Regions from separate parts of the Corallincola holothuriorum genome, predicted to be linked through region 3. Evidence: predicted binding sites of a transcription regulator. Region 3 holds the regulator's gene; each other region holds the start of a gene.

Region 1 (3,968 bases), on a different contig from region 3:
ATCACATCCATCGACATATAACGCCTAACCAAGAAGATGCGATAACCCAGACCGTCAGTGGCGGCAATCGCTTCTGCCGCGATCAAGAACAGCCACGCTGAGCCTAACGACAAACGTACCGCATCCAACAGGCGGGGTAACAACTGCGGCAACAACACCCGTTGGATCAACTGCCAGCTATTGGCACTCAAGGTCTGTGCCTTAATCAGCTGTTCAGAGGGAATATCCAGGGTTCGCGCCTGCATGTCGCGGATAATAAAAGGCGCGATACCAATGACGATCAGCACCACTTTCGACAGTTCACCGAGGCCGAAAATAATAAACAGCACCGGCAAAATAGCCATGGGAGGGATCAAGGAGATAGCGACCACTAACGGCGACAACTTGGCGCGCATCAGCGGCACCGCGCCATTGCCCAAACCGATAATCAAACCGATCAAAGCACTGATACCCACACCCATTGCCAAGCGCGTTAAGCTACTTGCCGTGTCCTGCCAGAACAGGTACTCGCCAGTGCGTTTACTCGGCTCGAAAGCCAGACGTTGGATCGCATCAGCCATCTTGGTGATGCCGGGCAGCAGCTTGTCATTGGCATTTTCAGCCAGCCGCGCTTCTGATGCAGCCATATACACCAACAACAGCAAGATAAAAGGCAATAGCCCCAATATCCAGCGCATCGGTGATGAAGGATGACGATTCACGATTCGCATGACGTGGACTCCGGTGTCAAAGGCTAAGCGGGAGAGCCGGCTGGCTCTCCCAGATCCTGATGAGTTCGATGGGCCAATGGCTTACAGTTTGATTTTGCCTTCAGCTGCCATCTGCATGTAACTGGGATCAAAGCGGAACTGGATATTGCTTGCGTCACCGTAAACACCAGCAGGGGTTTCGATACCGATGAACGTGGCATCGGCAGCACCATCACCCAATAAGCCATGCTCGAATGAGAATTCGGCCACGTACTTCATGGTGTCTTTCAACTGTGCGCTGGTGGTGAACTCAACCGCTGAAGCGGGGGTGTAGAACATCTTGGTAGATGCAAGCTGTGCTTCGTAACCTTTGAGGTTAGTACCTGAAGCCATCCCCATGGCATAACGGGCTTTCTCACCGGCTTCGCCATCAGCGCTCATCACACCCATGATCTCGTACCAGGCACCCACCAAGGCTTTACCAAAAGCAGGGTTCGCTTTTAGGGTCTCGGTGTTAACCACTAACAGGTCGATGATCTCACCAGGGATCTGAGAAGAATCAAATACCTTTGCCGCGTTTGGCATGGTCGTGATCTCAGACAGCAGCGGGTTCCAGGTAGTCACCGCAGTCACATCTGGCGTAGTAAAGGCTGCCACCAGATCCGCATCAGAGGTGTTAACCACCTTAATATCTTTTTCGCTCAAACCCACGGTCGACAAACCGCGCGCCAATAGATAGTGGGAAACCGACAGCTCAACCAGATTCACCTGTTGGCCCTTAATGTCGGCCAGTGACGCGCCGTTTTTCAGCACCACACCATCATTACCGTTGGAGAAATCGCCAACAATCAGTGCTGTAGAATCAACACCGCCAGCGGCGGGAATGGTCAGGGCATCCATGTTGGTCATGGTACAGCCGTCAAAGGCGCCTGCGGTGTACTGGTTGATCGACTCAACGTAGTCGTTGATCTGCACAACATCGATCTCGATGTCATATTTGTCCGCCCATTTGTTTACGATGCCTTCCGCCTCGCCGTAATGCCAAGGCATCCAGCCAACGTAGATGGACCAACAGATCTTGAAGTTGTCTTTAGCGAATGAAGCGGGAGATGCGAGCAGTAATAGCGCGAGTGCCGTGGCTTTGATTTTCATTTAGCGTACCCCTTTCGTATTGGCGTTTTTTATTTGCGCAGAAGGTGACGACGGCATCACTGCCTTCGGTTCATCCTCCCGGGCTTTTATCCCGCCGTGTAACCTCGAAAGAGGTCGTTCGCTCTCGGACCAGACACTTGCGATGCAAGCCGGAACCCTAGCCAACTATTTTCCAAATTGTCGGAACAGTAAAGGCAAACAACGCCATCAACTCTTCTGCTGCAAATACTAATACAAATGCTGTGCCAATCAATAAAGCACTTATAAAACAGTCAATTAAATAAAATAGAGTTCAAGAAATATAAACCACCGCCCCCAAACGGTGCAACCAACGAGATCTACATCACTGCGATTGGGCAATTAGAGTGCATCGTCCAACCTAGTTAAGAAAGCAATACTCAACCATCGAAATAAATTGCTGCTTCACTCCGATTATTGTCGCGAGATATTAGGCTATGCTTCTGACATAGCAACGTTTTCTAACTTCATAACGAGCCAACAGAAACTCGGGCAAAGTCACGATGACACAAAACGAAATGATAGAGCTGCTGCATTCATTGGCTGTCTTCAAAGACCTAAGCCACCGGCAACATGTTGTGTTGGCAAAATACGCGGTAATTGAAGAGATACCAGCAGGTGAGATATTGATTTCAGATGGTGTTTGCTTTGACAGGCTAAGCCTCATTCTCGCGGGTAAAGTCGGTTATTACCGGCAAGAGCGAGGCGCAGCGGAATCATTGGTGATGGAATCTTACCAATCCTATTTTGTCGGTATATTTGGTTTACTTTTCAAACGCAGCCCGGGGGTCAAAGCCCGCGTGCTTGAACCAGTAAAAATGCTATCGTTGCAATTTGAACATATTGCTTTCTTTGAAAAAAATGAACCTGCTATCGCCTTAGCCTTGTACAAAAACATCTCCATGCTTTGTGCTGAAACGATACTAAGAGTGATAAATAAATGAATAGATTATGTGGCTAGCCCCCTCTGCGGCAGCGACATAAGTGATGATTTTCTACGTAAAACCATCGTTCTCCCAGTTACCATGCAGTAGCCCTCAACCTGTAGTGTTTAATGCGCCCGCGGAGATCGGCTTATTCCATCTCCAAAACATATGCACCTCTATCATTCTAGTGCTCTCAAGTTCACTGTTTCGTCCTTGAAACAAAATGAACGCTTTATCGGTCTGGATCGTATAGTCAGCGGTAAGTGGTCAGCGCTACACTGAGCACTGCAACAGATTGCCCATAGAGATGATTAATGAGAGTACCTAACAGATGAGCAGATGGTTGTTCCTATTCGTTGTTGTTATCAACGCGTTGGCATTAAGCAGTGCTCATGCCGCCTCAGAACCACAACAACATCCCCATATCGAAGTCCAGCTGGTCAGTGAATTCAGTCATTGGCAGCAGGATACCCCCAACTGGGTGGCGGTGGTCTTGCGGCCTGAGCACCATTGGCATACCTACTGGGTTAACCCCGGAGAGTCGGGTTTACCGACACGGATCAATTGGACGTTACCAGACGGCGTTGAGGCGGGTGATATTGTTTGGCCAACGCCTGAGCGGATTGAAGCGGCGGGGATCATTAACCTAGGTTTTGAAGAAGAAACCCTACTGTTGGTGCCACTGACCGGCGAGCCCAGCGCAGAGAGTCGTGAGATCAATATCCACGCTGACGTGAGCTGGCTAGTGTGCAAAGAGAGCTGTATTCCCGGCAATGCGACGCTCCAGATGACGCTGGCAAAACCAGACGGCAATATTCCGCTGCCAACCGAGTTTGCCGCAGCCTTTAGCCAAGCCAGAAGCCAAACAGCAACCCCCTTGTCACTGACGGCACACACCAGAGTGCTCTCCGCAGAGGCTGAACAACGGACGCTGCAGCTGGCGATTACCAGCAGCGCGTTGCAGCAAGCATCAGCAGATTTATCATTGACCATGCTGGCTGGCAGCGATCTGTTTGTCGAACAAGAGTCCTTAGTTCAAGCTTCGGCATTGCCTCGTTGGCAGCAACAGGGCGACATGCTGGTGGCCAGTCTGGCGCTAAACGATTACTTCACTACCCTTCCCAAACAAACCGCTTGGTTATTGATCACACCGGATAATAAGCGCCTGCGGTTCAGCGCAACC
Region 2 (3,968 bases), on a different contig from region 3:
CGGGATTGACCAGCAGATAACGACCATCAAGCCCTTTGATGTTTACCACCGCAGGTGAATAATCCAGGATCCCTTTTAGCAGCAGCCGGTTCTCTTCCAGGGTCAGTGCGGTCTCTTTCTCCTGACTGATATCATCAGTCGTCGCAACAAAGTGGGTTATCTCCTGAGCGTCGTTAACCACAGGCGCGATCGCCAACGATGCCCAAAATAGCTCTCCCCCTTTCTTCTTATTAACAAGTTCACCATGCCATACCTGACCCTCAGCGATGGTCTGCCACATGGTTTGATACAGTGCTTTCGATGTTTGACCACTTTTTAATAGTTGAGGCGTTTGACCGATCGCCTCTTCCGGACTGTAACCGGTTAATTTAGTGAAGTTAGGGTTAACATATTCAATCACCCCATGACTGTCGGTGATCACAATACTTAAGGGACTGTACTTGATCGCTTGCTCCAGCTTCTTCAGCTCCAGAGTGCGGATTTCAATGCTCTCAGCCATGGCATTATAGATGTTGGCCACGGTACCAATTTCATCCCTGTTACTGACTTCAATGCGCTTACTGTAATCCCCCAGCTTGATCGCCGAGCTACCTAGCGCAAGTTGAGTCAGCGGCTTCACCACCCTACTTTTCAGGGTGAAAAATGCACTGATACAGAGCCCGATACAGCAAACAATTAATATCCCGATGAACCATACAATCCGCGTATTGTTGGCATTTATCTGCTGCAACTCATAGGCCGTACGTTTACCTACCAGAAAGAAAAACTCATCGATACGACGCATGATCTGAGCTTTGGCTTCGTTATATGCTTGGCCATGAACCAGCTGCCGCGCCAGCTCAAGATCGGGCTCCCCCTGCATCATCTCTTTACCATCATCATAGAAAAACAGACCAACAGCAGCATTCATCGCCCTTGATTCGATGGCGATGAGTCGATCCGAATCAGATTTAGCTTGTTCAAGTTTTTCAGTCTCTTGCAAAGAAAATCCCAAAGCCTCCATTCTTTGCTCAATACTGTAGGTTTCGCCATCTTGGTTTTGGCTGAGCGTACCGGCGATCACCTGATCCCAATAGGATTGCTGAAACCCTTGCGGGTGGGGCTTTTTACCATCACGGATCTCTATGATCTCCTGAAAATAGTCGCGATAAATCGAGTCACCAGTCACCGCATAAAGACGCGCCATTCTGGTTAAATCATCTGAAGATTGTTTTACCTCCAACGCTAACGCCAGAGACGAGTACTTCCGAGCTTCAACCAGTTTGTGTTCCTCGATACCAGCGAGCAACAAGCCGACCAGCATGCCTGCGGTGATAGTCAGAAAAGAGAAACTAAGAAAAACGACGAGCAGATTCTGCCGAATAGATAAGCGCAACAGGTAACGGTGAGCCAGTATAAAAAGCACAACGGTAGCCAACCCAACGGCGATAAGCAGGTAGGACAAAGTCGCCTGCCAAGCCACGCCTTCGGTGACGATCGAATCCATGGTTTCCCCTTATCACCCGCTTTTAACTGGTAGCTATGCGCAAGATGTCCGTAAAGTGTTTGATTTACTAGTAATAATAAATAGCGCGAATTTCAGCGAATGCCATCTTGATGAGGCAAAGATTTGATCAACAAAGGGATTTATCGACTATCAGGAGCGATTCAAAGCAATGGCCTGATCCCCGGCAGGTTTTTTTGATTTCTATCCCATAAAAAGCAAAAAGCGGAGAACTGTCTCCGCCTTTATATTTAACTAAGCCAACGCAACGTTATTTGTTGTAACGACGTGCCGCAGCAAAACCTGCCACAGCCAATCCCATCAAAGTCAGCGCAGCTGGGGCAGGAACAGCAGATTGAGCGGCCGTCACGGTGACATCCGACACACCGTGATTACCAACAATATTACTCGTCCACCAAGCAGCCTTGCCAGCATCATTGATATTCCCTGAATCCCAACCAAAGAAATAGCTGATATTTGAAGAAAGACTATCGAAGGTCCACCAATCAAAGGTATTAGCACCCGAATGATTCCAAGTAGTAACAGCTGCACCATCATAATCAAAAGAGTAGTCCAGTAGCGTACTGAACTGGCCATCTTGATAATCTCCGCCCACCAGACTACCCAAGGTACCGCCTGCGGCACTGCTAGTGACGGTAAAGTCGATCAAGGTAAATGTACCTGCGCCTGCAGCGACACCGTCAGTAACAAATTGGCCGGCTTCGCCACCAAAAGACCAATCCCAAATAACATCAGCCTGCGCCGAGTGTGCTGCCGCACTTAATGCCAATACACCAAATATTTTAGCTAACTTCATTACTTCTACTCCCAGCTTTGTATTTCTTTATAAGAATAATGAACCATATAGTCAGCAAAAAACGAGCCAATCATTAAAAAGCTATAATACTCAAAATGATGGGACCTCCATCTCTAAAACCTGCGGATAGAATGACAACTATCTCGACACTAATTTGATTGTTATATACACAAAAAAGCTGACCGTTTAGATCAGCTTTTTATTCTCTCGTGTCAAAAGCACTGCTTCCCCCTATTGGGGATCAATTTGTAAATTGCTTCTGTTCATCAGCTTCTGCATTCGAGAGAGAGCGGAGCACAACCGCGGCCCATGCAGATAACGAAAGCAGCAACATACTTGATACCAGCAAACCCAGATTAAACATCAAGCCAGCACTAACCATTTGCGCTTCAATCCCCTGCACCACGCCATGACAAGCACTAAACAACACGATAGCGGACAACACTAACAGTTGAAATTTAGCTTGCCGCCAACTCACCAACGCCAACACAGGTAGCGCGAATACTGACGCCAAGACCAATTGTTCGAACAATGATGCCGATGCCAACATACCGGAAACAAGGCTACCAGCCACTAAGCCTGATAGCAGCGCCACGCCGGACATCACCAGCGCGCCAACACGCTGAGAGCCGACAAACGTAGCGATTAAGAGACCAAAACCTACCATCGCGATCAAATGATCCCAGCCGGTGATGGTGTGCATTAAACCAGCACTGAATTCTGCACCCGCGCCGTGGGCGACATGCTCATGCCCCGCATGGGCAAATACCTGAGCGGAAGAGAAAACCGACAATAGCACTGCGGCAGACGCACCATATTTTGTGATTAAACTTTTCATACACACTCTCCTTCTTCAGCACTAATTTCGGCCACTGTCACCGGTTTTGGGGTCAACATGCCCTGCTCAATAATAAAATCTATGATGGTTTGCACACCGTCACCGCGCATTAAGTTGGTAAACACAAACGGCCGTTCGCCACGCATTTTTTTCGCATCGCGATCCATTACATCCAAAGACGCGTTCACCATGGGGGCGAGATCGGTTTTGTTGATAATCAGCAGATCAGACTTAGTAATACCGGGGCCTCCTTTACGGGGGATCTTGTCACCAGCGCAGACGTCAATCACGTACAAGGTTAGATCTGACAACTCCGGGCTAAACGTGGCGCTGAGGTTATCGCCACCACTTTCCACCAGTACGAATTCCAACTTCGGATGACGCACCAGTAACTCATCAATGGCGGCCAGATTCATAGACGCGTCTTCACGAATGGCAGTGTGGGGACAACCGCCCGTTTCCACACCCAGAATGCGATCGGCTTCCAGCGCTTCATGGCGTAACAGAAACTCGGCATCCTCTTTGGTGTAGATATCGTTGGTCACAACAGCTAAGTCATAGTGCTGCCGCATCGCCTTACACAGTTGGCGCAACAGCGCGGTTTTTCCAGAACCGACTGGGCCACCGACGCCGACTCGTAAACATTGTTGGCTCATATCAACTCCTAAATAATCGTGAATATTGTTGTTCGTGCCAGGCGCTGACCATGGCAAAGGCCGGCAGGGTCATGCCGATCTCGTCATCTGCGACCGCCTCCCCGTCACTGACACAGGTTTGGATCGCGCCGTGCAACTTTAAAAGGATCTTCTGCGCTGCCGTCTGCCCCAATG
Region 3 (3,968 bases):
ACACTGCGCAGCAGGATTTACAACCAAGAGGGTCAGCTAGAGAATCAAATCTGGGCCAGCAACATGAAGTATTACAATGGTTCGATGACTCTCACGCAATTTGATGCGCCCAAGTTAGTCGTCTACCCAAGCGGTAAGCGTTCTGGTTGGACCTTAAACGCAAGCCATGGTGAATTAGAGCAAAACAACCTACTGCGTTTATCAGAAGATGTTGTGATCACCATGCTAACAGCACAGAATCAAACCAATACCTTACTGACAGATTATGTTGACATAGACCTGACAACCAATGATGTCAGCAGTGATCAACCAGTCACAGTAAAAGGGCCTGGCTACCGACTCGATGGAGTTGGATTAAAGGGCAACGTCGAACAAGAGCACATCGAAGTGCTAAATGATGTAAAAGCGACCTATGAACCTTAAAAATAGATTCACCTTCAGCTTAGTCGGCTTATTGCTGACCACATCGGCTTCCCTAAGCGCCGTTGAAAGTGACTTTAATAAAGAAGTCCGCGTGGATGCAAAACGCCAAAGTATCGATATTCAAAAAGGCATTATTTCCTTCTTTGACGACGTCACGGTAAATCAAGGCACATTACAGATCTTTGCCGACACTTTGCAGGTTGAGCAATCCGCGGGCGCAGGAAAAGAGGTGCTCATCGCAGTCGGTAAACCAGCGAAGTTCAGTCAGGTCTTGGAAAGTGGTCAAAAAATGCATGCCGAAGCTGCAGAGATCCGTTACCGATTAGCAGATAACACTATCCAATTAACTGGTGCAGCGGTACTGACGCAGCAAGACAGCGTCGTGAAAGGCGAAACTATTCATTACGATATCGCCAAACAAAAAATGGTCGCAGAAAGTGGCACAGATAAAGATGATCGCGTGACAACCATTTTTCTCCCCGAACAGCTGCAACAACAGCTCGGCGAAAGTAAGGAATAAACCATGGCGACATTGAAAGCCAGTCAATTAGCCAAGAGCTACAAAGATAGACAGGTAGTTAAGAATGTCTCTTTAGCGCTGAATGATGGCCAAATAGTTGGCTTATTGGGACCGAATGGGGCCGGTAAAACAACCACCTTCTATATGGTGGTTGGACTGGTACCCAACGATAAAGGGCGCATCACGATTGACGATGAAGATGTGACCCTTTCACCCATGCATATCAGAGCGCGCAAGGGGATCGGTTACCTGCCACAGGAGTCCTCCATCTTTCGTAAACTCAGTGTCGCTGACAACATCATGGCAGTACTGCAAACCCGTCCAGAGTTAAGCCGGTTACAGCGCACGGAAACCTTGGAACATCTGCTAGAAGAGTTTAGCATCACTCACATAAGAGATAGCTTAGGTATGTCACTGTCAGGTGGTGAACGCCGTCGAGTAGAGATAGCCAGAGCGCTGGCTGTGGAACCTAGGTTCGTGCTGCTGGATGAGCCTTTCGCTGGCGTAGACCCTATCTCAGTCACAGATATAAAAAAGATTATTCAACACCTAAGAGACCGTGGTCTCGGTGTATTGATCACTGATCATAACGTGCGAGAAACACTCGATGTGTGCGAATATGCTTATATCGTTAGCCACGGAGAGTTAATCGCCGAAGGAAAACCGGAACAAGTGTTAGCCGACCAAAAGGTACGAGACGTATATCTCGGGGAACAATTCCGGCTATAGTGTAAGTAACCAGCGTTGATACATCGGGCTCTTTTGAGTGCCGATTAACGATGACAGCAACAGCATTATTTTAAATGTCACGGAAGTAGATGAAACCGTCATTACAGTTACGTTTAGGTCAGCAACTCACCATGACGCCGCAATTGCAGCAAGCAATCCGGCTATTGCAATTGTCGACGCTCGACCTTCAGCAAGAGATCCAAGAAGCGCTGGATAATAATCCGCTACTCGAGCAAAACGAAGCGGAAGAAACCAGTGAGCAAGTTAATGGTGAAAGCCATACCGCGACTGACAAGCTGGAACAAACCACGGCTAATGCTGAAAATAATCAGTCGGAAGAGCGCGAAGATGCAGCCATGGAAACATCTGAGGCGCTCAACCAACAACAAATCAATGAAGAACTGCCTACCGATACAACCTGGGATGACCACCTTTCAGCAGCGCCCGTTTCAGGTTCCTCGTTCAGTGATGACGCCGACTTTACCTATCAAGGCGAAACCACAGAGTCGTTGCAAGATCATCTGGAATGGCAGATGCAATTAACCCCGTTCACAGATGTCGACAGAGCCATTGCGACATCGATAATCGATGGGATTGATGAATCGGGTTACCTGACGGTCACCGCCGACGATATTCTTGCTTCTTTAGGGCAGGAAGATATCGAACTTGATGAAATAGAAGCGGTCATTAAGCGAGTACAACTGTTCGACCCTATTGGCGTAGGTGCCCGCACATTGCAGGAGTGCCTGCTGGTACAACTCAATCAGTTTGCCAAAGAGACACCTTGGCTAAAAGAGTGCCGCCAGGTTATTGGTCAGTATATTGACCTGCTAGCCAGCCGGGATTATCGCCAATTGATGCGCAAGACCAAACTGAAAGAAGACCAGCTACGTGAAGTTCTGCGGGTGATCCAGTCGTTGAATCCGCGCCCCGGCAGCGCAGTGATCAGCGGTGATGAGCAATATGTAATCCCCGATGTGTCGGTAATGAAAAAAGCTGGACGTTGGGTGGTTGAGCTAAACCCTGACTCGGTACCCAAGCTGAAAGTAAATCAGCAATACGCAGCGATGAGCCGGACGGTAAAGAACACTACTGACAGTCAATATATACGCTCTCATCTGCAGGAAGCGAAGTGGTTCATCAAAAGTCTGGAAAGTCGTAACGACACCCTACTCAAGGTCGCCAACTGTATCGTACAGTTCCAACGCGACTTCTTTGAGTACGGCGATGAAGCGATGAAGCCAATGGTACTCAATGATATTGCCTTAGCGGTTGATATGCACGAGTCCACCATCTCTCGGGTAACCACACAAAAATATATGCATACCCCGCGGGGTATTTTCGAACTCAAGTATTTCTTCTCCAGTCATGTCAGTACTGAAAGTGGCGGAGAATGTTCTTCAACGGCAATTAGAGCGTTAATCAAGAAACTTGTGGCGGCAGAAATCCCTAATAAGCCTTTGTCAGATAGCAAGATTGCTGACCTACTGGCAGATCAGGGAATTCAGATAGCGCGGAGAACCATTGCGAAGTATCGGGAATCCTTGTCTATTCCACCGTCAAATCAGCGAAAAAGCCTGCTATAGCAGGCAATAAAACTAAATAAGGATGAGGTCTATGCAAATCAATCTTACCGGCCATCATGTAGAAGTAACAGACTCTCTGCGAGAGTATGTCGACGGAAAATTTAGTAAATTAGAGCGCCACTTTGACCACATCAACAATGTCCACGTGATCCTCAATGTTGAGAAATTAACCCAAAAAGCCGAAGCCACACTGCACCTAAATGGTGGAGAGATCTTTGCGAATGCAGAGCATCGTGATATGTATGCAGCTATTGACTCGTTGATCGATAAACTCGATCGGCAAGTAATAAAACACAAAGAAAAGCTAAATGCTCACTAGAGATGTCTATGGATATATCATCCATACTTAGCCTGGACTGCACCCGAAGTGCAGTCCATGGTTCAAGTAAGAAACGAATATTAGAAATGGCCAGTGAATTGGCAGCCAAACACTTGCCAGAACATGGCCACAAAGCCATTTTCGAAAGTATTCTAGAACGTGAAAAGAAAGGCAGTACCGGTATAGGTAACGGCATTGCCATTCCCCACGGTAGGATCACTAACGCCAATAAAGCAGTCGCCGTGTTATTGCAGTGCGATGAGCCTATCGCCTTTGATGCAATTGATAACAAACCGGTGGATCTGATTTTCGCCCTCTTGGTTCCAGAACAGAGTTGTCAGGAACATCTGAAGACCTTGTCGGCTATCGCCGCCAAATTGTCAGATAAACA
Region 4 (3,968 bases), on a different contig from region 3:
CGGCTAGTCATTCCTAATGCTCGCCATAGATGCGCCTTATCAAGACAAGCGCTAGCCACAACCAAGGCGATCACCTCCGCACCAGGGATCGCTTCATCGGCATGTGCCAGCAGTAATTGAGCCAACTGATTCCGCTCTTCTAGGCGCGAATTGTGCAACGAATTAAGCAGCTCAGACCGCGCCCGCAGCATAGGCCATTCGTTTTCTCGCCACCTTTGGTCTAACGCCAATAGGCGCTTATCGACTTGGGTTCTTAATACGTCCCGATAAGCAGCCATCGCCATACCTAAGCCATACGGTAGGCCACTCTTTCCCGTTAGCTGCGCCTTAATAATTTGATTGATAAAATCGCGGTTCGCTTGCGACCAGGCATTAGCTTGTGCCCACGCCCAATTCTTATCGTCTTTTACCTGCGCTTGGTGGTGTTGGGAAAGCAGGCTACCCCAAGAGAATGAGAAAGCTATCGTATTGGCGGTCATAAGCGCGCTCTCCTTTTTGACAAGGCGACGACTTTACGTTCATCAGGCAACCCAGTTAGGCTACCGGGCGGATTCAGCGCTCGTCCCTCAGCATTAACGATGGCCGTTTCAACCGGACAGATACTGGCGCATTGCGGATCAGCGTGGTGCCCGACACATTCATTACAACGATGCGGTAAAATTGAGTACTGCTTAGGCCCTACCGTTATCGCTTTTTGTGGGCAAACCAGCTTACACGCATTGCAGCCGATACAACTTGCAGTGATTTCGAAAGCCATTAGCACACCTCCCCAATCTCACTGCTCACCGTCCCCTGTGTTGAATTTTCACAGAACCGTTGCCATTCAATTGCCAACACCTCATCAATAGCCTGCATTGCATAATCGGTAGATGGGGTGACACCATGCTGCTCTAAAGATTGCCAAGGCCCCATTCCAATACGGGAGCACAACACCTGATCACACCCCTCAAGGCTACTGATCAAAGTGGACATACGCTGCTGTTGGTTAAGGGATTCATCATCACACTCGGTGCTACCCAAACAGTATTGATCGACATCGCGATCTGGCTGCCTGACGATGCCCGCCTGAGTCAGTTGATAGACTTGAAAATGCGTAGCATGGCCGAAATGCTGATCAATCAGCACGCCGCTCTGGCTGGCCACGGCAATATATCGCTCTGCCGCCGGCAAAGCGCTAGTGCCACACGCGCTAGACCCGTCATCATCAAGGTCCGCATGACAATCTTGCCCCAGCTTACCTACGGCATCAGCGCGGCACTGCTGACAATGGCTCATCTGCTCCATCGACTGCCCCGCCGCTTCACGAGCCGCGGCAATCTCAGATTCAGTCGGGCTTCGCTGCCCCATTAAACCAAAGTAAGTACCGTGTTCCGCTTCTGCGATCAGCGGCATAACGTTATGCAACATAGCGCCTAGTCGTTTCACCTCTTGCGCGACTGCCGCAACGTGATGATCATTGATCCCCGGGATCAGTACGGTGTTGATCTTCACCAACATGCCGAGGTCCGCCGCCGCCTTTAAACCAGCCAGCTGACGGTCAATCAGCGTTTGTGCCGCAACACGACCACGTAAACGTTTATGGTTAAAATAGACCCAGGGATAGATCTTGCTGCCTATATCAGCGTCGATACAGTTAATAGTGATGGTTAGGTGGTCTACACCCACCGCCTTTAGGTCATCAACGTGATCAAGCAGATTTAAGCCATTGGTTGAGACACACAGGTGCAGCTCATGTTTTAGCGCTGCCACCGCTTTCAAGGTAGCTATGGTCGACTTTGGATTAGCCAACGGATCACCAGGCCCAGCGATCCCAACGACACGGGTTTCTGGGATCCGCATCTTCACTTTTTGATAGCGAGCCACCGCTTCCGCTGGTGACATCAGTTTTGAGACAACGCCCGGACGAGACTCATTACTGCAATCAAACTTACGATTACAGTAATTACATTGAATGTTACAGGCGGGCGCTACCGGGAGGTGAATACGCGCGTACTGGTGTGCCTGTTTTGAATAACAAGGGTGCGTTTCAATCTTCGCTTGTTGAGTTGCTAGCAGCTCGCCCATCTGAGTCCTCCACATACATCCTGGTGACTAGGTCACCCATCCGTTTCAGTCAATTCACTTACATAAGCTAATGCAAAGGACCCGCCAACACGTTAATAGTTATTTTTCAATAAGTTAAGAAATGACTCGAGAGTGATGTACCTCACAAACATCACATTTGTGAGGTACCTGACATTAGAGTTGTCGCATTCTGATATTCATCGTTTGTATTCGGTAAGCGATCTGTCTTGGAGTCATATCCAGCAAGCGCGCGGCTTTCGCTTGCACCCAACCCGCCTGCTCCAATGCAGCAACCACCCGCTCACGTTCATCTATTTCAGGATCTTCCAGGTCCGTTTTAGCTAAAGTGGCAGTCAAGTTAGGCGCAGAAGAAGAGAGTTTCATCGGCGCATCAACGCCGCCAAGCATGATCAAATCCTGATCGATACTGCCCTCTTCACTCATGATGGACGCCCGTTCCAGCATATTTTCCAGCTCACGGACATTACCTGGCCAGTGATATCCCATCATGGTACGGATCGCGCCATCGGTCACCGACAGCTCACGGTTTTGTACCTTGGACAGTTTTTCAATAAGAAACTTGGTCAACTCCGGCAGATCTTCAATACGCTCCCGTAGCGGTGGCGGGTAGATAGGCATCACGTTGAGTCGATAATAAAGATCTTCCCGGAATCGTTCGGCACGCACCTCATCTTCAAGATTACGGTTAGTTGCCGCAACAATACGCACATCAACCTTTAACGTTTGCGTACCGCCAACCCGTTCAAACTCTCCCTCCTGCAGGATCCGCAAAAGCTTGGCCTGAAACGCTGCTGATATCTCCCCCACTTCATCAAGAAACAGGGTGCCGCCATCGGCCATCTCAAATCGACCTTTACGCTGCTTTACCGCCCCGGTAAACGCCCCCTTCTCATGACCAAACAGTTCCGATTCCAACAGGTTGTCTGGCAGTGCAGCGCAGTTCAACTTAACGAAAGGCCCGTTTGCTCGTGGCGAGTTATAATGAATGGCATTAGCGATCAACTCCTTACCTGTGCCTGACTCACCCCGCACCAATACGGTACTGTCCCATTTCGATACCAGGCGCACCTGCTCAAATATCTTGCGCATTGAACGGGTATGGCCAACCATATTGTCGAAGCTGTAATTGCCGCGCACTTTGCGCCGCAAACGATCACGCTCAGCGACCAGGTTGTCATTCTGCTCGGCGACATTTTTTGCCAATAGCACATTTTTACCGATCAGCGTGGCGATCATCTCTACCAGTCGTGTGAAATGCTCCAACAATTCGGTACTGGCGAGTTCTGGCTGCGCGGCTAATACCCCATGTACCGTGCCGTCACGCTGCTTCAACGGCACAGCAATAAACGGTTTATCAAGCGCATACAGTGCTAGCTTATCGGCAAATCGCAGATCATCAGATACCCTGGCCAGCACAATCGGTTGCCCCTGACTCACGACACTACCAATGATCCCTTCACCAGCGCGATATCGCACTGTGCCAGTCTGTTGATTGGCGTCTTGTTCCGGTGAATGCAAAGCGTCGATCACCAGCATTTCCCTTTCGCTGTCCAGTAACGCCAACATGCCATGGCTTAACAGCGCGTCATCGTGAAGCACCTGCAATACCTGACTTACCGTCTGCGTATAGTCGAGGCTATTGCCTAATAGGCTGCTAACTTTGTACAGCGCAGAAAGATGCTTTTCCGCAATTTTTTCCGGTCGAGTTAATAGCGTATCCATGGCTAACTCCTGTCTCTTTCACGTCGCGGTAAACTGATAACGGCTCGGCAGCCCCCTAAAGGACTGCGCTGCAGTAACGTGGAGCCACAATGCTCATTCATCACCTGTTGTACTATGCTCAAACCCACGCCACGGGCGCCGTTTGAAGCAACAGGTTTGGT

Evidence for each region. The regulator sigma-54, encoded in region 3, starts transcription at its own class of promoters, with help from an activator protein. The targets are predictions, from matches to a motif close to GTTGGCACGNNNNTNGNNT.
Region 1: DU002_RS16375 (putative urea ABC transporter substrate-binding protein) is a predicted target of sigma-54. The motif match lies at 2,073-2,091, and genes of this name have one in related genera.
Region 2: DU002_RS16305 (PEP-CTERM sorting domain-containing protein) is a predicted target of sigma-54. The motif match lies at 2,353-2,371, and genes of this name have one in related genera.
Region 4: nifB (nitrogenase cofactor biosynthesis protein NifB) is a predicted target of sigma-54. The motif match lies at 2,135-2,153, and genes of this name have one in related genera.

What each region holds. Positions count from the first base shown of each region.
Region 1 covers NZ_QPID01000011.1:106,784-110,751, reverse strand. Annotated here, with positions in the region: gene DU002_RS16380 (ABC transporter permease) at 1-710, opposite strand, end outside; gene DU002_RS16375 (putative urea ABC transporter substrate-binding protein) at 792-1,841, opposite strand; guanidine-I (ykkC/yxkD leader) riboswitch at 1,915-2,013, opposite strand; gene DU002_RS16370 (cyclic nucleotide-binding domain-containing protein) at 2,363-2,803, shown strand; gene DU002_RS16365 (protein-disulfide reductase DsbD family protein) at 3,117-3,968, shown strand, end outside.
Region 2 covers NZ_QPID01000011.1:88,597-92,564, reverse strand. Annotated here, with positions in the region: gene DU002_RS16310 (response regulator) at 1-1,486, opposite strand, end outside; gene DU002_RS16305 (PEP-CTERM sorting domain-containing protein) at 1,755-2,300, opposite strand; gene DU002_RS16300 (HupE/UreJ family protein) at 2,542-3,138, opposite strand; gene ureG (urease accessory protein UreG) at 3,135-3,794, opposite strand; gene DU002_RS16290 (urease accessory protein UreF) at 3,796-3,968, opposite strand, start outside.
Region 3 covers NZ_QPID01000005.1:69,521-73,488, reverse strand. Annotated here, with positions in the region: gene lptC (LPS export ABC transporter periplasmic protein LptC) at 1-423, shown strand, start outside; gene lptA (lipopolysaccharide transport periplasmic protein LptA) at 413-943, shown strand; gene lptB (LPS export ABC transporter ATP-binding protein) at 947-1,672, shown strand; gene DU002_RS09455 (RNA polymerase factor sigma-54) at 1,762-3,258, shown strand; gene hpf (ribosome hibernation promoting factor) at 3,290-3,577, shown strand; gene ptsN (PTS IIA-like nitrogen regulatory protein PtsN) at 3,586-3,968, shown strand, end outside.
Region 4 covers NZ_QPID01000001.1:186,442-190,409, reverse strand. Annotated here, with positions in the region: gene DU002_RS00870 (nitrogen fixation protein NifQ) at 1-479, opposite strand, end outside; gene DU002_RS00865 (4Fe-4S dicluster domain-containing protein) at 476-757, opposite strand; gene nifB (nitrogenase cofactor biosynthesis protein NifB) at 757-2,064, opposite strand; gene nifA (nif-specific transcriptional activator NifA) at 2,239-3,807, opposite strand; gene nifL (nitrogen fixation negative regulator NifL) at 3,810-3,968, opposite strand, start outside.